Regions from separate parts of the Brevibacillus brevis NBRC 100599 genome, predicted to be linked through region 1. Evidence: a T-box and tRNA genes for the amino acid it is inferred to sense, from the RefSeq annotation. Region 1 holds a T-box; the other holds one or more tRNA genes.
What was found. The T-box of region 1 lies ahead of ileS (isoleucine--tRNA ligase). A T-box ahead of a tRNA ligase gene usually reads a tRNA of that ligase, here a tRNA-Ile.
Positions count from the first base shown of each region.

Region 1 (9,286 bases):
TGGATGTGCGTTCGTAACGATGTGGAGCCCTTGCTGACTCAAAAGCGAGGGCTTATTTTCTATCATTTTGGAGAGGTGAATGCTATGCAGATGATTTCAACAAGTGAACTGGACAAAAACGTCATCACTGAATTTTTTATCAAACATTGGGGAAGTCCGCAAATGGTCATCTCCAGTGGCGTTTTCCAATGCGATGCGCTGGACGGCTACGCAGTAATGGGGGAAGAGGGTGCAATCAACGGATTTATTTCTTATGTGCTCGAAGATCAGGAATGTGAAATTATTTCCTTGGACAGTTTGATCGAAAACAAAGGAATCGGGACCGCCCTTCTCAATCAAGTAGAGCAGACCGCCAAAGAAAAAGGCTGCCACCGGATGAAGCTCATCACCACCAACGATAACCTGCACGCCATGGGCTTTTACCAAAAAAGAGGCTATCAGTTTCACGAGCTGTACATCCATGCTGTGGACAAGGCCCGGCAAATCAAACCAGAAATCCCCCTTATCGCAGACAATGGCATCCCAATCCGCGATGAAATCCTTTTTATTAAAAAGCTTTTTTGAAAATAGCCTCGCAGAACCAACTGTTGTCCGAAAAGCGAAGGTACATGTTTGGAAGGAGACCGCCCGAACGCAGTGAGGAAAAAGGCGACTGGAAAACATGTGCCTTCGCTTCCCCCAACCACCGCAGATTGAAAACCTCCAGTTTTAAAAAAAGTTTGCCCCCACACAATTGTTGACATTCGTAACTGTACGAATTAATATTACAGTACTCTTCGCAAGGAGGCCGTCTGTGACGTGAATAGTGAATTTACCATTGCTGTTCACAGCTTGGCTTTGTTGGCTCATATCCCGGAGCATATGGCAAGCAGTGAGCTCATCGCAAAAAATGTATGTACGAATCCAGCCAGAATTCGCAAAATCATGAGCATTCTGCGTAAGAACGAATTTGTGAAGACCAAAGAGGGAATTGGCGGCGGTTATATCCTCGCGTGCGACCCGAATGAGGTCACCTTGGCCGAGATATATCGTTCGATCTCGAATGGTACGCTGAAGCCGCACTGGTGTTCGGGAGATCCGCAAGAAGCGTGTCAGGTTTCTGCGAATATGCACGGAGTTATGGATCAGATTTTTACCGAAGCAGAGATGTACTTTACAAAATATTTGGAACAAATCACGATCCAAACCGTATTAGATAAAGTCCGTCATGGATGTCAGGAGAGTTCGCAACAGTAACCTTACAAATTTTTAACATGGAAACTGTAATGATTTCCGTTACAATTAGGAGGTGCACCAGAATGAATCGAGATGAGTTATTGGAAGTCGGAGAATGGGTATTAGGTAAAACCAAATTCGGCGAGTTAATTCAAGGCTTCGTCGAAACAGATGATTCATTGCGAGGTACCGCGAAAGTATATGTGGTTCAATGCGACAACGAAGAGACGATCGGCAAGCTGGTGGTGATTCCGAGACAGTGGATGGATCGCATTCCAGTAGGCTCTTTTGATGATGAAGAGCATATGCATGATTTGATCGACCTCGCACTCGTAACCAAAGACAGAGAGTGGTTTATGGACCTGACTGCCAAGGCAAGCACCATGAAACAGTCAGGGAAAGAAGCCCGCAAAACAAGAAGCTCTTCCATTCGCAATCGCTTGGGAACTTCTGCTATTTGGGAGCAATAATTTTTCACTATACAGGAGGAGTACGGAGTATGTCTGTCGTGAATCATAACAGTTGGTTTGAAAAAGGAATGAGCTTTACGGCGTACAAAGAAAGCATGAACGTCAATAAAGAAGAGCTGTCCCGTGTGTACGATCAGCTCACATTTACTGACGAGGATATGGCTGTCTGGAAGGATCTCTCCCAACGCAATTGGAAAGGGGTCGTCCTGACCGCAGACTGGTGTGGGGATGCTTCCTTATGTGTTCCTGTCATTCAGCGAATTGCCGAGGAAAGCAACATCGAATTGCGCTTTCTCATCCGTGACGAAAATCTCGAGCTGATGGATCAGTACTTGACCAATGGCACAGCACGTGCGATTCCGATCTTTATTTTCCTCGACCAGGATGGCTACGAGGCAAGAGTTTGGGGACCTCGTTCTCAAGAAGTTCAGGAAATGATTACGACTGCCCGTGCTGGATTGCCGGCTGCTGACGCTCCTGATTTTGAGGAAAAGCAAAAGGAGCTGTACCGCAACTTTAAGCAACAGATTTCAACAGACCCTGCCATTTGGCGTACGGTGATTGAGAGTGTGAAAGCGAAGCTGCAAGGCTAAAGAGAAAAATCTACAAGGATAGGACTGGATAAATGAATATGAATGCACAAGAGAATAGTGAGCGACCGATTCTCTTCCTGATGATTAACATGTTTATCGCCATGCTGGGAATTGGCTTGATTATTCCGATTTTGCCCGAGTTTCTTAAAGAGTTCGGCGCGGGTGGGGAGACGGCTGGATACCTGGTGGCGGCTTTTGGTGTGACTCAATTTCTTTTTTCTCCGATTGCGGGGGAATGGTCAGATAAGTACGGTCGTAAAATCATGATTGTAATGGGACTCGTCCTGTTTACGATCTCCAACCTGGTTTTTGCCTTGGCTGAACAGACATGGGTGCTCTACCTTTCTCGTCTGATCGGCGGGATCGGGGCAGCAGCGATGATTCCGTCGATGCTGGCATATGTAGCGGACATTACGACCGAGGATAAACGTGGAAAAGGACTGGGGATGCTCGGAGCCGCCATGTCTCTCGGATTTGTTATCGGACCTGGTATTGGCGGATTTTTGGCAGAGCTTGGCTTGCGCATGCCGTTCTACATTTCCGCGGCAGTTGGTGCGGTAGCTACACTCGGTTCCATCTTCTTCTTGTCAGAATCTCTTCCGAAAGAGAAGCAGCTCGCGTCACGAAACGCCAAAGACAAACAGGAAAACATCTTCTTACAACTCGGCAAGTCGTTCCAATCGTCGTACTTCATCATGCTGGTACTGGTCTTTACGATGACGTTTGGCTTGGCGAACTTCGAAGTTATCTTCCCGCTGTTCGTCGATGCAAAGTTCGCTTATACTCCACGTGATATTTCCATCATTATCACAGTGGGAGCACTTGCCGGTACGATTGTGCAGGCAGCGCTGATCGGCAAGCTCATTACTCGTTTTGGCGAGAAAAAACTCATTAACGTGACGTTCTTCTTGTCTGCTGTTTCGATGGTGATGATGTTATTGTCGGGTAACTTCTGGTATATGCTGATTATGACGGTTCTCTTCTTTACCCTGACGTCGATTATGCGTCCAGCAATCAACACGCTGATCTCCAAGCGTGCGGGGGATGAACAGGGCTTCGTAGCGGGGATGAACAATGCGTATATGAGTCTGGGGAATATTTTTGGCCCAGCAGTGGCAGGTACGTTGTACGGGGTGCATTTGAACGCACCGTATTTGTTCGGCGCGATTATCCTGGTTCTTAGCTTGTTCTTGTCGCAGGTGGAAAGCCGTCGCAGCGTGAAGCGCGTCGTGGCCTAACCCTTGACAGTTTTTAGAAAACCGTGTAAAAAGTAAAGTAATAAAAATAACACCAACAAATTCATTGACGAGAAAGAGTAAGCTAATCCCCTTGTTCCCCAGAGAGTTGGCCCTAGTGCTGAAAGCCAACGTTCAAGACTTAGCCGAAAATCCTCTCCGAGAAGGAAAGCTGAAGCATTTGGAGTAAGCTGACCCGGAATCCCACCGTTACAAGGGACGCGTATGATGGTACGTAGTAGAGGTGCCGAAATGACATGCTTGCATGAAGATTTCGGAACAAGGGTGGTATCGCGAGATCAAATCTCGTCCCTTAGGGGGCGGGATTTTTTTGCGTTCTATGAACCTACACTTCTACGCAAACTACAGAAGAGGGAGTGTACATGATGAGGAAAGTAGACGTAAAAGAAAAAGCAAGGGCACGAGAGTTACGTGTTTTGGAACAGTGGAGGAAAAACGATACATTCCGCAAGTCAATGGACAATCGGCTGGGAATGCCAAACTTCGTCTTTTATGAAGGTCCTCCGACCGCCAACGGACAGCCGCATATCGGTCACGTGCTCGGACGGGTCATCAAGGATTTTATCGGGCGCTACAAAACGATGTCCGGCTACCGTGTCGTCCGCAAAGCAGGCTGGGATACACATGGTCTTCCGGTAGAGCTTGGGGTGGAAAAGCGACTTGGCATTTCCGGCAAGCAGGAGATCGAAAACTACGGGGTGGCCAAGTTTGTCGAGGAGTGCAAAAACAGCGTATTCGAGTACGAAAAGCAATGGCGTGAGCTGACGGAAGGCATCGCCTATTGGACGGATATGGAGCATCCATATGTGACGCTGACCAACGATTACATCGAAAGCGTCTGGCACATTCTTTCTGACATTCATAAAAAAGAACTGCTGTACAAAGGGCATCGTGTCAGTCCGTATTGCCCGGATTGCCAGACGACGCTCAGCTCCCATGAAGTGGCGCAAGGCTATGAAGACGTGAAGGACTTGAGTGCAACGGTCAAATTCAAAAGCAAGACAAGCGATGACTACTTCCTCGCGTGGACGACAACGCCATGGACACTTCCAGCCAACGTGGCTTTGGCTGTAAACAAAGAGCTCGATTACGTGCGGGTGAAGCACAAGGATGAAGTGTACGTCGTAGCAAAAAATCTCGCGGAGAAAGTCTTCAAGGAAGACTACGAGGTTTTGACCACGCACAAAGGCGCAGAATTGGTCGGTACCCCGTATGAGCCGCCTTTTGGCTATATCAAGGTAAACCATGGGCATATCGTCGTCGATGCGGACTATGTCAGTGATACGAGCGGAACGGGTATCGTGCATACTGCGCCAGCGCATGGGGAGGATGACTATCGCACGACCCGTCAGCATGGACTTGATTTCGTGAACGTCGTGAATTTGGCTGGTCGTTATACGGATCAAATCTCAGATTTCGCAGGTCGGTTCGTGAAGGATTGCGACGTCGATATCGTTAAAGACTTGTCACATCGCGGTCTGCTGTTTTCCAAGGAACGCTACGAGCATAGCTATCCGTTCTGCTGGCGCTGCAAATCGCCACTGCTCTACTATGCGATGGAGAGCTGGTTCATCAAAACGACAGCGATCAAGGATCAGCTGATCGAAAACAATAGCAAGATCGACTGGTATCCGGGCCACTTGCGCGAAGGGCGCTTCGGGAAATTCCTCGAAGAGCTTGTAGACTGGAATATTAGCCGCAACCGGTATTGGGGAACGCCGCTCAATTTATGGCTTTGTCAGGATTGTGGCAGCGAATATGCGCCAGGCAGTGTAAAAGAGTTGCGTGAGAAATCTGTGGCACCAATCGACGAGAAGCTGGAGCTGCATAAGCCGTTTGTGGATGAGGTGAAGCTGCGCTGCTCTTGCGGCGGTACGATGGAGCGGACTCCTGAGGTCATCGATGTGTGGTTCGACAGTGGTTCGATGCCGTTTGCTCAATACCATCATCCATTCGGAGACGAAAAGGTGTTCGAGGAGCAGTACCCAGCCGACATCATTTCGGAAGGAATCGATCAGACGCGGGGCTGGTTCTTCAGCTTGTTGGCAGTCTCTACCCTGTATAACGGAAAAGCACCCTACAAGGCGGTCATCTCTACCGGTCACGTTTTGGATGAACACGGTCAGAAGATGTCTAAAAGCAAAGGAAACGGGATCGATCCGTGGGAGGTAATCGAGGAGTTCGGTGCAGATGCGTTCCGTTGGGCGCTTTTGTCTGACAGTGCGCCGTGGAGCAGTAAGCGCTTCTCCAAGCGGATCGTCGCCGAGGCGAAGTACAAAGTGATCGATAAGATCCATAGCACGCATGATTTTTATTCGTTATACGGCTTGATCGATGCATTCAAGCCAGAAGAGCATCCAACACAACCACCTGTGAACAAGCTGGATCGTTGGATATTTTCCCGCTTGAATACCACCTTGCAGCACGTGGTAAAAGGTCTGGAAACCTACGATTTCATGAATCCGGCGGGGCATATCGAAGCGTTCGTCGACGAGTTAAGCAACTGGTACATCCGTCGTTCGCGGGATCGTTTCTGGAGCAGCGGGATGACGCCTGACAAAGTATCTGCTTACCAGACCCTGCGAGAAGTGTTGCTGACGCTGGCGAAGATGATCGCACCATACGCGCCGCTGATCGCAGAAGATTTGTATGGCAATCTGGGGGGAGAAGGCAGCGTTCATTTGACTGACTATCCGAAAGTGAACACAGAAGCAATCGACGAAACCCTTGAGCGGGACATGGAAACGGCTCGAAACATCGTGGAGCTGGCGCGAAATGTCCGCAACGAAACCGGACTCAAGACCAGACAGCCTCTGTCCGAGCTGATCGTAACGATGGAGCAGCCATTTAACCTCGAGCGATTTGCTAGCATCATCGAAGACGAGATCAATGTCAAAAACATTCGGGTAGAGCAAAGCGACAGCAGCTTTGTGACGTATCATTTCAAGCTCAACCTGAAGGTAGCCGGGAAAAAATATGGCCAGCTCGTTGGGCCAATCCAAGGGTATTTAAAAGAATTGGAAGCAGCCGATGCACAGAAGGCAGTGGACAATGGCTACTTGGATGTGGAGGTCGCAGGCGAGAGGGTGCGGCTTACGCTAGATGAGCTGCTTGTGGAAAAGCAAGGGAAGCAAGGCTTCGCTTCTGCATCCGGCTATCAGCTTCACGTGGCCTTGAATACGACACTCACAGAAGAGCTTGAGCAAGAAGGCTTGGTTCGTGAGGTCATCCGTGTCATTCAGGATGCACGCAAAAAGCTGGATTTGCCTATCGATAAACGTGTCCAGCTCACCTTGGATGTGGACGATGAGCTACGAGCAGCATTAGAGCGCTTTGATCATGTTTTGCGTGGGAGCGTACTCGTTTCAGATGTGTCTTTTGCGAAAATAGCAGATAGGGAAACCGTTTCGATCGGAGACAAAACTTTAGGCTTGCACATCGGGTAAAAAAGGAAGCACAGCAGCAGCTGACAATCTGAGCTTTTCAGAAGGAATGTTCAAATCAATGGAGAAAGGGGTAGAGGCACGAAGACGAACATTCATCAGGAAGCGAGGAAAGGCAGATGGATCAAGTGAAATGGAACGTTGGGGTGATTGGTGCAGGCGTCATGGGCGAACGCATGATGAACGCGATCCGTACCCACGAAAAATTTCGAGTAGCTGCAGTGAGTGATGTATCAGCGGAAAGAGCACAGGAAGCCGCGCAAAAGTCCGGCGATGTGCCTTGGTACACAAATTATAAGGAATTATTGAAAAAGGTAGAGCTGGACGTCATCTATTTGGCAGTTCCTCCGAAATTCCATCATGTGATTGCCCTGGATGTGCTGGCACACAAAAAGCATTTGCTCTGTGAAAAGCCGTTGGCTAATTCCTTGACAGAAGCGCAAGAAATGTTGGAAGCAGCAAATAACGCAGGGGTTGTCCATGCGATGAACTTCCCGCTCTACTATCAAAGTGTTTTTCCTGAACTAACCCGCAGACTCGAAGCAATCGGAGATGTCCGCCGTATCGATATCCTGACGCATTTTCACCAGTGGCCGCGTCCATGGCAGCAAACACCTTGGCTGGCTGGTCGTGAGCAAGGCGGTTTCATCCGTGAAGTGCTGCCTCATTTCACTCACCTGACTTACGAGCTCTTCGGAGACCTGCATGTAGTCCACTCAGAGGTAGACTATCCAGCAGATCCTGCGCTATGTGAGACAGGTGTATCGGCCATTCTGCATCTGACAGATGGTACCCCGGTTACGATCAATGGCTTGGCGGGTATCGCGCATGAGGAGCATTTGGATTATCGCGTGTACGGGTCAAAAGGAACGCTGAGTGTCGTGAACTGGAGCAATCTGTTTGTGGGTGGACACGGCGAAGCGCTCGTTCCGGCTGAGGTTCCGCAGCAAGACCGTCTCTCCCTGTTGTTGGATGAGCTGTCTATTGCGATGAACGGTGGCGATGCCCGACTGGTTACATTTGAAACAGGCGTGAAAGTACAGCAAGTGCTGGAAGCATTGCTCGGACATGAAAAAGTACACTACATCAAATAGAAAGTAGCAGGAAAAGTCCACGAAAAAAGAGCAGGTAGGCAGGGGTAGCACATCCTGCGCGACTGCTCTTTTCTTTTTGCTAGGGCCGGTATGACTGTAAAAGCTGCTCAATATGCTTGCTGGCAAAATGGACATGCTTGTTATCGTGTGTGAGTCTGCTTGCCATGATGGCTCCTTCAATGGAAGAGAAGATAACCGAAGCGACTGCTTCTGCGTCCATTTCGGAACGAAATTCTCCCTGGGAGATTCCTTCTTCCAGCAATCCCTGCATGAACGAAATGGTCTCTTGGTAAGCGGCAACGGCATAATCGCGAAGAACAGGGAACGAATGGTCACTTTCGATGGCTGTGTTGAGAAGCGGACAGCCACCTTGGAGCGGGGGATTGTTTACCGCATCAGAATACACCTTTGCCATGGCTACGAGTTTTGCAGTAGCTGTGTCCTGTTTTTCCAATACAGCGGCAAAATGTTCATTCAATACTTCTCCCGCATATTTGAAGGCCTCTATGGCAATTTCATCTTTACTGGCAAAAGCTCTGTAGAGGGCACCTTTTGTAAGTCCCGTGGCATCCATGATGTCTTGCATGGAGGTTCCTGTATATCCGTATTGATTAAATAGCTCTGCTGACTTCTGGATAATATACAGCTTTGTTTTTTCTCCTTTTCGCATCGCGATAGTCCTTTCATTCGGCCAAAACGGTCTGTATTCGTCCAAGTTATTGTAACATTTCTCTCGTGTACGAAAGAAGGCAATCATGTAAAATGAAAAAGAGACCGAACCGTTCGGTATCAAAAAATCGAACAAAGGGTTGTGTGACAGGATGAACCGTATCAAACCGTATTCGATGGTCATTTTCGTCGCCTGTATAGCGATCACGTATGCACTCGTGCAAAACTTTATCATCGATCCAGAAGCAAAAGGCTTTCTCAGTCACAAGTCTGATTTCAACAAAGAGCGAATGAACACATCGATCTGGCTTACGGTCATGTACGTCCATTTGTTTTTCGCCCTGATTGCCCTAATCTGTGGGGTGGCTAACTTTTCGGACAAGCTACTCGCCCAGAAGCGCAAGCTACATAAAGTAACAGGTTATGTTTATCTTTTTAGTGTGTTGGTTGTGGTAGTCACATCGGGGTATATGGCTCCTTATGTAACGGGCGGAAAAGTGGCGAGTTGGCCCTTCCACCTGTTGAACATTATCTGGCCGGCAATCA
Region 1 covers NC_012491.1:1,578,368-1,587,653, forward strand. Annotated here, with positions in the region: gene BBR47_RS07980 (quinone oxidoreductase family protein) at 1-17, shown strand, start outside; gene BBR47_RS07985 (GNAT family N-acetyltransferase) at 85-564, shown strand; gene BBR47_RS07990 (RrF2 family transcriptional regulator) at 799-1,236, shown strand; gene BBR47_RS07995 (IDEAL domain-containing protein) at 1,299-1,685, shown strand; gene BBR47_RS08000 (thioredoxin family protein) at 1,715-2,278, shown strand; gene BBR47_RS08005 (MFS transporter) at 2,311-3,516, shown strand; T-box leader at 3,572-3,830, shown strand; gene ileS (isoleucine--tRNA ligase) at 3,900-6,980, shown strand; gene BBR47_RS08015 (Gfo/Idh/MocA family protein) at 7,097-8,071, shown strand; gene BBR47_RS08020 (TetR/AcrR family transcriptional regulator) at 8,151-8,741, opposite strand; gene BBR47_RS08025 (DUF2306 domain-containing protein) at 8,893-9,286, shown strand, end outside.

Region 2 (9,286 bases), 2.7 Mb from region 1:
ATTTATTGTAAATTGCGTAAGATTATAATCCATACGTTATATATTTTCAATTCCGACTATTCGGTAGGCCTTTCTGAAAATGCAAAAATACCGTCCGTAGACGGCTGGTGATTAACTTTCTATGCTATTACTATACACCGGGAAAAGCGTCTCATTACACCGATCTACGTTTTCGGGATGACTCGAATGATTTTACAAGGCATTAACAAGGAACATGAGTGAAACAATAGCTTTTCTGGAGCCCTGCACCGATGAAAGAGAAGCGGTTTTAATAAATGCTGATCAATATGTCATGCCCCTTGGCAAGGCTTTGTTCATGAAAATGAGTAAACTGGTTGAGTTCCGTTATAAGTTCTGCGAAACGTTCCTCAGCTTCATCGTCCACCCAAATATCTGGATAAATCTGTTTCGCTCTAAAATCCGCTGGCTTGTATTGTTGCTGCAAGACGGTCCTATCCATAGAATGAAGAGCTTCTAAAATGCGAAGAAGCTCATCAGAGCCAATGACGCTTACGAATTCTTCAGTATCCAGGACGTGGCCTCCGACAATAGCCTCACTTTATGGGTGGTGGTCCTCAATCGGCTGTGAGGTTGAGGTCCCTGTTAGCAAATAATGCAATCTGTCCCACACTTACATTTCTTTTCTTTTATAGCAAATGTCCCCGCTAGATTCTACATAGTCCACAATCACAGCATACGTTTTTGCAGCCATCTCTTTAATGTTAAGTAAAGTATCCCATCGCCATGGTATTAATCATCGTCTGTATCCATGTTAATAAAATGAAATTACATTTTTTGTCTACATATGCACATTTGATTTTTCATGTGTATTTCTCCGAATCTTATATTTTATCCCAATCATTACCTTTCGAATCAGTGTTTGTATTTTTTTATTTAATATAAGATCAACAGACTGTCATGGGGCAACAGTCTGTTGATTCTCCTTGAATCTGCTATCCTATCTAATCCAAATATATGTGGAGGTCACGTTCTCTTTTGCTTGAAATACGCCTGTATTTCCTGAAGCTATGGTATTGCTGTTTTTATCATACGCAACAACGGAAATAATGAAATTCTTTCCTACATAAAGATCCCCAGTGGTAAAATCACTAGTTGCACGTCTATTTCTTTCATACACGTAACTATCAGTAAGATTTGTAACAGATACTTCGTAAGTTTCTGCGTTGGGAACATCATTCCAATCTACATACATTCTCACATAGGATGCCAGAGCTTTGTTAGATGCAGAAATTTTTGTAGAGACTGTGGTCGTTGGAGCTTGCTGTGCTTCTTTTGCAAATGCAGGAACTGCTGAAGTCATAATTGCCAATGCTGCAATACCAGTGATTAACTTCTTCATTCTTACCACTCCCACTTTTTCTTTGTGCCCGAAATCATTTTCGATTTGGGCAATTTCAATATACATTAATTACCATATATTGTAAATAATTTCGTTCATTACAGTTTCTTAGTACGAAATAAAACAAACTGGGATTCGGTTTATAAAAAGAAAAGACTGCATTCGGCAGCCTTCTTACATTCATATATGAACCATCCATCATCAACAGATTTAGCAAGGCAAGTACATACAAATTAAGATTTCATATGACTTCCTTAATACCACATATGTTCTAATAGAAGTATAGTGTATTTAATTAAGGTAAAATCATCATTTACTTCAAGCAGTCCTTTCCAAATCGGAGCATTGTGCTTATGTTCTATCGAGTTCTTATATAATTTCGCTAAAAATTGCCTTATTCCATTAGCAACTTCTGGTTCTCGATCTGACATTAACGTAGACCGGAGAAAATCCTTAGTCAAAATTAATACTTTCTCATCCTGACCACCATCATAATTTTGTTCAACAACTTCAAAATAAATCGATAGTTCTGTCCAGTCTATGCCTTCAAACTGCATTACAGCCTCCCAAAACACTTTTAATCATTTCCCGCTCGCGTTCTATATTGAAAGCAGTTCTTTAATGGCTCTCTTATAGCGTAGCAGTCGCTCATGGTCTTTCTCAGTTGGCTCTGGAATCCTTGACAAATCACTATTGTCCTCTAAGTCACCCAACTTCACTAACCTTGCGATTGGATTTTGCTTTGTTCTTCCGACGAATTCCATATATGTTTCGTCATCATTTCTAGTCAAAGCAATAACTGCCGCAATGATTTCCTCAGAGAACCCTTCGTTTCGAAGCTCTCCCACTGTAACATCTGTATCCTCAAGCACATCGTGTAAAACAGCTGATATCATAGTTTCTACAGTCGACATCTTTAACATGATTCGCAAAGGGTGGAGTATATATGGGTTGCCACCCTTATCGACTTGTCCAGCATGAGCTTGTGTTGCAATCACAATTGCTTTTTCTAATGTACTCATTTGCATTCCCCTTCCTCATGAATTCCCCAATTTAAAAGGAATCATCTCAAATATCCTTACTTGGTTCAGTAAGCAATAGTCCTCGCCTAACGCCTACCTGTTCATTCTTAGCCCCATTACGTTGGAGCAGCTCAATCAGTTTTTTATCCTTTATTTCCATTGCTGTTTTGAGTGGTGATTGTTCGTAGTTATCTTTCTTGTTCGGGTCAGCCTTATTAAGAAGTAAGTAATCTACGACTTCATATTGTTTTTCAATAACAGCACCTAAGAGGGCAGTCCTTCCGTCACTATTAGTTACATTGGGATCGATATTTTTCTCAATGTGGAACTTCACTTTGTTCAGATCGCCGCTTCTTGCTGACTTAATAAACTCCTGAGGATTAAAAGACTCATCATAAACGCTGTTAAAATTAGGTACATCTTTAGCGATACCACCAGTTAACTTATAGAAAAAAACTCCAAATATAAACAGAAATACACTTAAGAATATATAGCGTTTTTTCATAACTGGCACCTCGATGCTATTTTTTCATAATAACCTATTCGACTAGATATTTAGAAAACCTGTTACATAGTAGCAACAGGTTTCAGATTCAAACAATTATTTATACCAATTTCCATTGTACACTTTTTTATAGTCAGAGGATTGCACTTTACTTTCAGCCAAAATCAAGAATGGCTTTGCTTGTTTAAATGCATCCTCTTGATCATCCATATAGGAATAGTATCTGCCATAATAATTATTGTTCCAATCCATTACATTGGAATCATCAACAACCCTCTTAAGTCTGCTGACCATTCCGCAGCAAAACAGTTCGATAACATTTTACTGCCAAAACAGAATCATAGTAGTCGCGAGACTGTATGACCCCCATATTCCCCCGATGTAAGTATTCCGTCCCCAATCCGTCCCCAGTATAGGTAGCAACGAAGAAAATTAAAGGGAAGTAAAATAAGAAAAACCCTTGATTACCAAGGGTTTCAGCAGTTATTCTATGGTGATCCGGACTGGGTTCGAACCAGCGACCCCCACCCTGTCAAGATGGTGCTCTCCCAACTGAGCTACCGGATCATGGAATATGTGTGTGATCGTTTAATGGTGGGCCCTGTAGGACTCGAACCTACGACCAATCGGTTATGAGCCGACCGCTCTGACCAACTGAGCTAAGGGCCCGAATCGTATCGGACGTCGATCACATTTATTACTATACAGCATCGTAAAATGGATTTCAAGAGGAAATGAATAATTTCTTGTAAAAATTTTCACTCGTACCAAAAGAACACTAAGAAACCCAGTGAAATCAGGCTTGTTTTCCCTTGTAAAAAGCCATTCCCCACCGCTGCTGCCCACATCCCCCTACAAAACAGGGAGATCACCTACCTGATGGCATCACTTCTTACATGGCTGCATCAAGCATATGAGCTACACCAGTGGAGAATTGACTCTGTCAGACAAAAAAGATCCAATAAAGCTAACAACAACAAACAAGATAATTAGGTAACGATTGAATCAAACACCCTCATCCCAACCCTAACCTACCTCGCCTGCTCCGTCCCTTTCGCTTTCTCCTCGACACGCAGCTCGGCTTTCTATTGCTTCGACGCCTCATTTTGTGCCAACTCGGCCTCCTGCTCATCTCTCATCCGATGGGCCATGCGGCTAGACGCATTGGCCGCCACACTCGCCACGAGGTCGTCCAAAAACGTGTGAACACGTCCCTCTCCCGACTTGGTATCAAGCCTTTTAATCACCCCGACCTTGTGCTTATCCAAATGCCCAAAGGTGGTCACCGCGATACTTCCATATCCAAATACGGAGCCTAGCGCCAATGTTTCGTCGCATCCGAATAGTCCTTCATCTGACGCAATGATGGATTGGAGCGGCTCGGACAAGAGGCCTTTCTCTGCTAACGTATCCAACTCAACGCCAACCAGGATGGCGTGCTGCATTTCCCTTTTTTCCAAGACCGCTTTCACGCTCTCGATGCACTGCGCCATTGTGAGATCTGGATGGTACGGCGACTGCATGAGATAGACGATCTCTGCGATATCATCCAACGTCACTCCGCGTTCTGCCAAACGTGCGAGAGCAGCGTTTCTGACTTCGATGCTGTGTACTTGCTTCTTCATATAAGAGACAACCCCTTCCACAAATCGAGTGAAGTCGTTTTCCTACCATAGTATCACACACGAGCCAAATTGCGACAATCTTTCGCCCAATGCCGAACTCTACACCCAAACTATTGGGCATGCCCGCTCGCTCCTGTATAATAATGAACAGGAATATCCCAATAAGGAGGACAACGCAGTGGCCCTTGAGGAAATCATCTTGGAAAGCCGGCATTTGGGGACGCCGGAAAAGCTGATTGTCTACACACCCCAACGCTACTCGCCACTCTACTCGTATCCAGTCCTCTACGTACAGGACGGGGAAGATTACTTGGCGATGGGTAGAATGGCTTCTTTGCTTGATCAATTAAATGGGGACAAAGAATTGCCTGATATCATCGCTGTCTTTCTCCCTGTCGAGAAAAGCAGACGGAACGACCGTTATCATCCGGATGGTAAGGAGCACATGGCCTACCGACGCTTCCTCGCCGAAGAGGTAGTGAGCTATGTCGATACGCATTACTCCACACATCCTTTGGGAAACGCACGAACACTTCTTGGCGAATCTTTGGGCGGGGTTGTCTCTCTATTCACTGCGCTTAACTATCCACATACGTTTGGACAAGTTGCCTGCCAGTCGATTGCCATGGACGCAAAGCTAAATCGTCTGGTAGCGGACGCTGACTTTTCCGTGCCACAAACCATTTATTTGGAAATTGGGACGGAGGAAACGGCAGTAAGCACGGGGCGTGGCACATTGAATCTTCTTGCGGCCAATGAGGAATTGCGCGAGATTTTGGGCACGAAAAAAGCCACCCTCATTTATGAAACGTTTGAGGGTGACCATACGTGGGGCCACTGGCAGCGCAATCTACCGCGTATGCTAAAGACGCTTTACGGGTAAACTTACCGTGGCTGTTCTTCTTGTGGACCTTCATCCTTGATCGTCGATACGAGAGCCTCTTCGAATTCTCCTTTTCGGATCGCAGTCAAGATCGTGAAGGTCAGCACAGACAGTAGAAGCAGGACGAGAAAAATGAATGTGATCATCATAGCCGTATGCATGCCATGCGGCACCTCCTTGCACTACACAGTCTTTCCTTTGGCGCAAGGAATATACGGACCCACGCTTAACATTACACAAATGAAGAATTTTCTGTTAAAATAATATCTTGTAGAGCATGATAGATAGTAAGGAGGAGTGGTTCTGATGATGTACAGTATCGTAATATTCCCATCTAGCAAAGTGCAAGAAGTAGCCAACTCTTACCGGAAACGTTATGACCCGGGCTATGCTTTGGTTCCTCCGTATATCCGTTTGAAGGAAGCCTTTGAGCTGGACGAAGCGAAGCTGCCTGAGCTGGTGAGCCATCTGGAGCAGGTTGCCTCCTCTACTGACAGTTTTTCGGCTCATTTCCATCGGGTATCTTCTTTCCACCCTACCACCAATGTGATCTATTTGGCTGTGCAAAACAAAGAACCATTTAACGAACTGCATCAAAAGATTGCCAATCAGTGTGTGAATGAAAAAGAAACCTACGCATACGTACCGCATCTGACCATCGGGCGTGACCTGTCCGACGATGAGCTGCGTGATGTAACCGGTCAACTAAGCATGGCAAAAATTGACCTAAACAGCGAAATTGATCGCTTCCACTTGGTTTATCAGCTCGAAGATGGCATCTGGAGCGTTTACCAGACTTTCCTTCTCAAAAAATAAACACCCTATCCTCAACCACCAACCCTCCCTGCGTCTCCATCGTAGGGAGGGATATTTTCTAAAAAAGGACGAATACGATGAACCTTCAAACCTACCAGATCCAAAGAGTCACCACGGAACAAGAATTGGCGGATGCCCTGTCGGTACGCCGAATCGTTTTCATCGAGGAACAGGAAGTACCAGAAGAATTGGAAATCGATGAGCATGACACCCTTGATGGCGGGACGATTCATTTTGTGGCCTACCGCGATGGAAAGCCAGTGGGCGCTAGCCGTATCCGCACCTACGCACCTGGAGTGGGAAAAATCGAACGGGTGGCGGTTGCCAAAACAGAACGCGGTACCGGGCTGGGCCGCCAAATCATGCTTGAGATGGAAGAGCTGTCCAAACAACACGGGTATGACAGCCTGAAGCTGAATGCACAGACGCAAGCCCAACGGTTTTATGAAAAGCTCGGCTATGAACCTTTTGGTGACTTATTTGACGATGCAGGTATCGAGCATATTGCGATGGTCAAATCCATTCGCGCATAAGGGAAACTGCGTGCAGCTCCATTCCCTCTTTCAGAAAAACAACCTCGTTTTCGTTATGATCAGCATGCGAAACGAGGTTGTTTTTCATTTGCCCCAGAGAAAAGAATTATTTCACCAATGGTTTCCGGATGGCCTCAATGACGCGATCAAAAGAGTCAGCACCGTAGCCCTCTGCTACTTTCTGTGTGGCCAATGTTAGCAATGGCATTAACCACTCAACAGTGATTCCCTGTTCCTGGCTGGCATGGATGATGTGTTCAAGTCCTAGTTTGTTCGTATTCAAATTGGACACATCTGTCGTGAAGTTTCCTTCATCACGTGCCCGTGCGGCAACCGGATCTGTTAAGAGCGGGGCAATCAAGTGATTTACCCAGTTGGTTGCGTATGGAAGAAACTCTGTTCCTGTTATGTTTGCCGTACTTAATAGGGCATGTGCATGCATGGAGCCATACCAAGCCCCATACATCATGGTAAGCAGCGACAAATCATAGATCAACGGAACACCATAGTCTTCACCGAGATAGGCAGCGTTACCTCCCAACAGTTTCAATGTCGGTTCATATGCTTCAAATAGAGCCTTCGACCCACCGTAGAAAATGAGTGTTTCGGGCAGTCCAATCATTTGAGGGATAGCCATGATCGCTCCATCCAGATATTGCCCACCGTGCTCGCTTACCCACTTGGCTGTCTTGCGTGCATCCTCCGGTGTTCCTGTAGTGAGGTTGACGATGACACGCCCTGATAATTCATTTTCTAAGGGCGCAAGCTGCTCTTGCATGACTTTGTAGGTTGATAAGCAAACAACGACCAAGTTGCTTGCCGCGATTGCCTCTCTCACACTGCCCGCCAGCACTGCTCCCTTCTCAACCAGACCGTTGGCTTTATCTGCTGAACGATTCCAGACAGTCGTTGGATGACCGCCTTTTAGAAAAGCATCCGCGAGTGCTACTCCCATATTGCCAAGGCCAATAACAGTTACAGACGCAGGAATTGATGCTGAATTCACAGGTCGACACTCCATTCGTTTTATTTTTCCAAGCGAGAAGATCCGGCGCTACATGCAAGGTCTACCGCTCTTGATTGCGATTCTATAGCTTTACACTAGTGTGAATGTCAATACAAAAATCAACTCTTCTTGACACTTCACACCCAGTGGAATAACATGGAACCAGAAACATACGATACCGTATCTTTTGAGGTGAACCATGCAATACGTACGTGAAGATTGGATTCGGGCGGGGCTCGATATGTTGGCTGAAGCAGGCATTGACGCTGTTCGTGTGGAGCCTCTTGCCAGAAAACTGAAGATCAGCAAGGGGAGCTTTTATCATCACTTTCCCGATCGTCAAGCACTGTTAGACTCCATGATCGATTATTGGGAGGAGCATGCCACGGAGCGGATCATTCGAGCGCCACACTCGGACAGCATGTCGTTGGAACAGCTTTTGTCGAGCGCTTTTAGTAGCGAGCGAAAAACCGAAGCCGCTATCTACAATTGGGCAAAACAGCATCCTGCCCTTTCCAAACGTCTAGTGGAAATCGAGCAGCGCAGGATCGGTTTCGTAGCCTCCCTGTATGAGAAAAAAGGGCTGGCTCCCGCTGATGCAAAGGCACGCGCTCAACTCGCGTACCTCCTCTATATTGGTTGGCTGGTTCGCCGAGAGCTGGAAACGCCTTTTGATATGTCCGCACCCTTGGAACATTTTATGACCTGGATTTGATTCCCACCTCCCCCTTTCTACCGGACAGATTGTCTCGTGCAGGGGTTTTTTACCCAAAACATACGGATGCGTATCTTCCAAAAAGACCTTACAAATCAATAGGAGGTATTTCTATGACACATGTTTTTCCCATCTCATCTGCTATCTTCTTGGTCATCGTGTCCTTGCTGCATTTTTATTGGGCCTTCGGAGGAAAATGGGGGATCGATTCCGTTATTCCCACAACAGCCGATCATGCACGCCGGACTTTTTCCCCTGGGAAAGGCGGAACGATCATCGTTGCCTGCTTGTTGGCTTGTGCCGGTTACATTTTGCTCGCCCAGAGCGGCTATCTATCACCCGTACTCTCCCCTTCTTTGATTCAATGGGGATGCATGGTCTGTGCTGCTGTATTTGTCCTGCGCGCTGTGGGAGACTTCAACTACATTGGCTTTTTTAAAAAAGTAAAAAATACGAAGTTTGCTCGTCAAGATACGGCATTGTATACTCCTCTTTGCTTGTGGTTAGGGTTATCCTTTCTGCTCGCATTGTTTTGAGCTCACCAAAGACCCTCTTCCCATAAAAGAGAAGAGGGTCGCTTCCATTATGTTTAGATGTATTACGCCTTCCGCTTCTCCGCAATCGCCCGTAGCTGTTCAACAGCATCCATCCCTGCGGTATGAGAGCCAAGCATCGCATGAAACGGCTCCTCTCCACGCCATCCATGGAAATCAGAACCGCCGGTGACAACCATTCCGTATTGCGCTGCCCACTTGCTGTAGCGCATTTTTTGTACCTCATCATTGTCCGGGTGATTGACTTCAATCCCATCCAATCCGAAT
Region 2 covers NC_012491.1:4,243,469-4,252,754, forward strand. Annotated here, with positions in the region: gene BBR47_RS31660 (DUF1877 family protein) at 269-550, opposite strand; gene BBR47_RS20035 (hypothetical protein) at 959-1,360, opposite strand; gene BBR47_RS20040 (hypothetical protein) at 1,615-1,917, opposite strand; gene BBR47_RS20045 (HD domain-containing protein) at 1,960-2,382, opposite strand; gene BBR47_RS20050 (ankyrin repeat domain-containing protein) at 2,429-2,887, opposite strand; tRNA gene BBR47_RS20060 (tRNA-Val) at 3,379-3,454, opposite strand; tRNA gene BBR47_RS20065 (tRNA-Ile) at 3,480-3,556, opposite strand; gene BBR47_RS20070 (phosphatidylglycerophosphatase A family protein) at 3,973-4,512, opposite strand; gene BBR47_RS20075 (alpha/beta hydrolase) at 4,691-5,395, shown strand; gene BBR47_RS31345 (hypothetical protein) at 5,398-5,556, opposite strand; gene BBR47_RS20080 (YjcG family protein) at 5,702-6,211, shown strand; gene BBR47_RS20085 (GNAT family N-acetyltransferase) at 6,289-6,744, shown strand; gene BBR47_RS20090 (NAD(P)-dependent oxidoreductase) at 6,851-7,750, opposite strand; gene BBR47_RS20095 (TetR/AcrR family transcriptional regulator) at 7,950-8,465, shown strand; gene BBR47_RS20100 (DUF3995 domain-containing protein) at 8,579-9,001, shown strand; gene BBR47_RS20105 (PHP domain-containing protein) at 9,064-9,286, opposite strand, start outside.
Region 2: it has a tRNA-Ile gene. The T-box ahead of ileS (isoleucine--tRNA ligase) is inferred to sense a tRNA for this amino acid. The anticodon was not compared.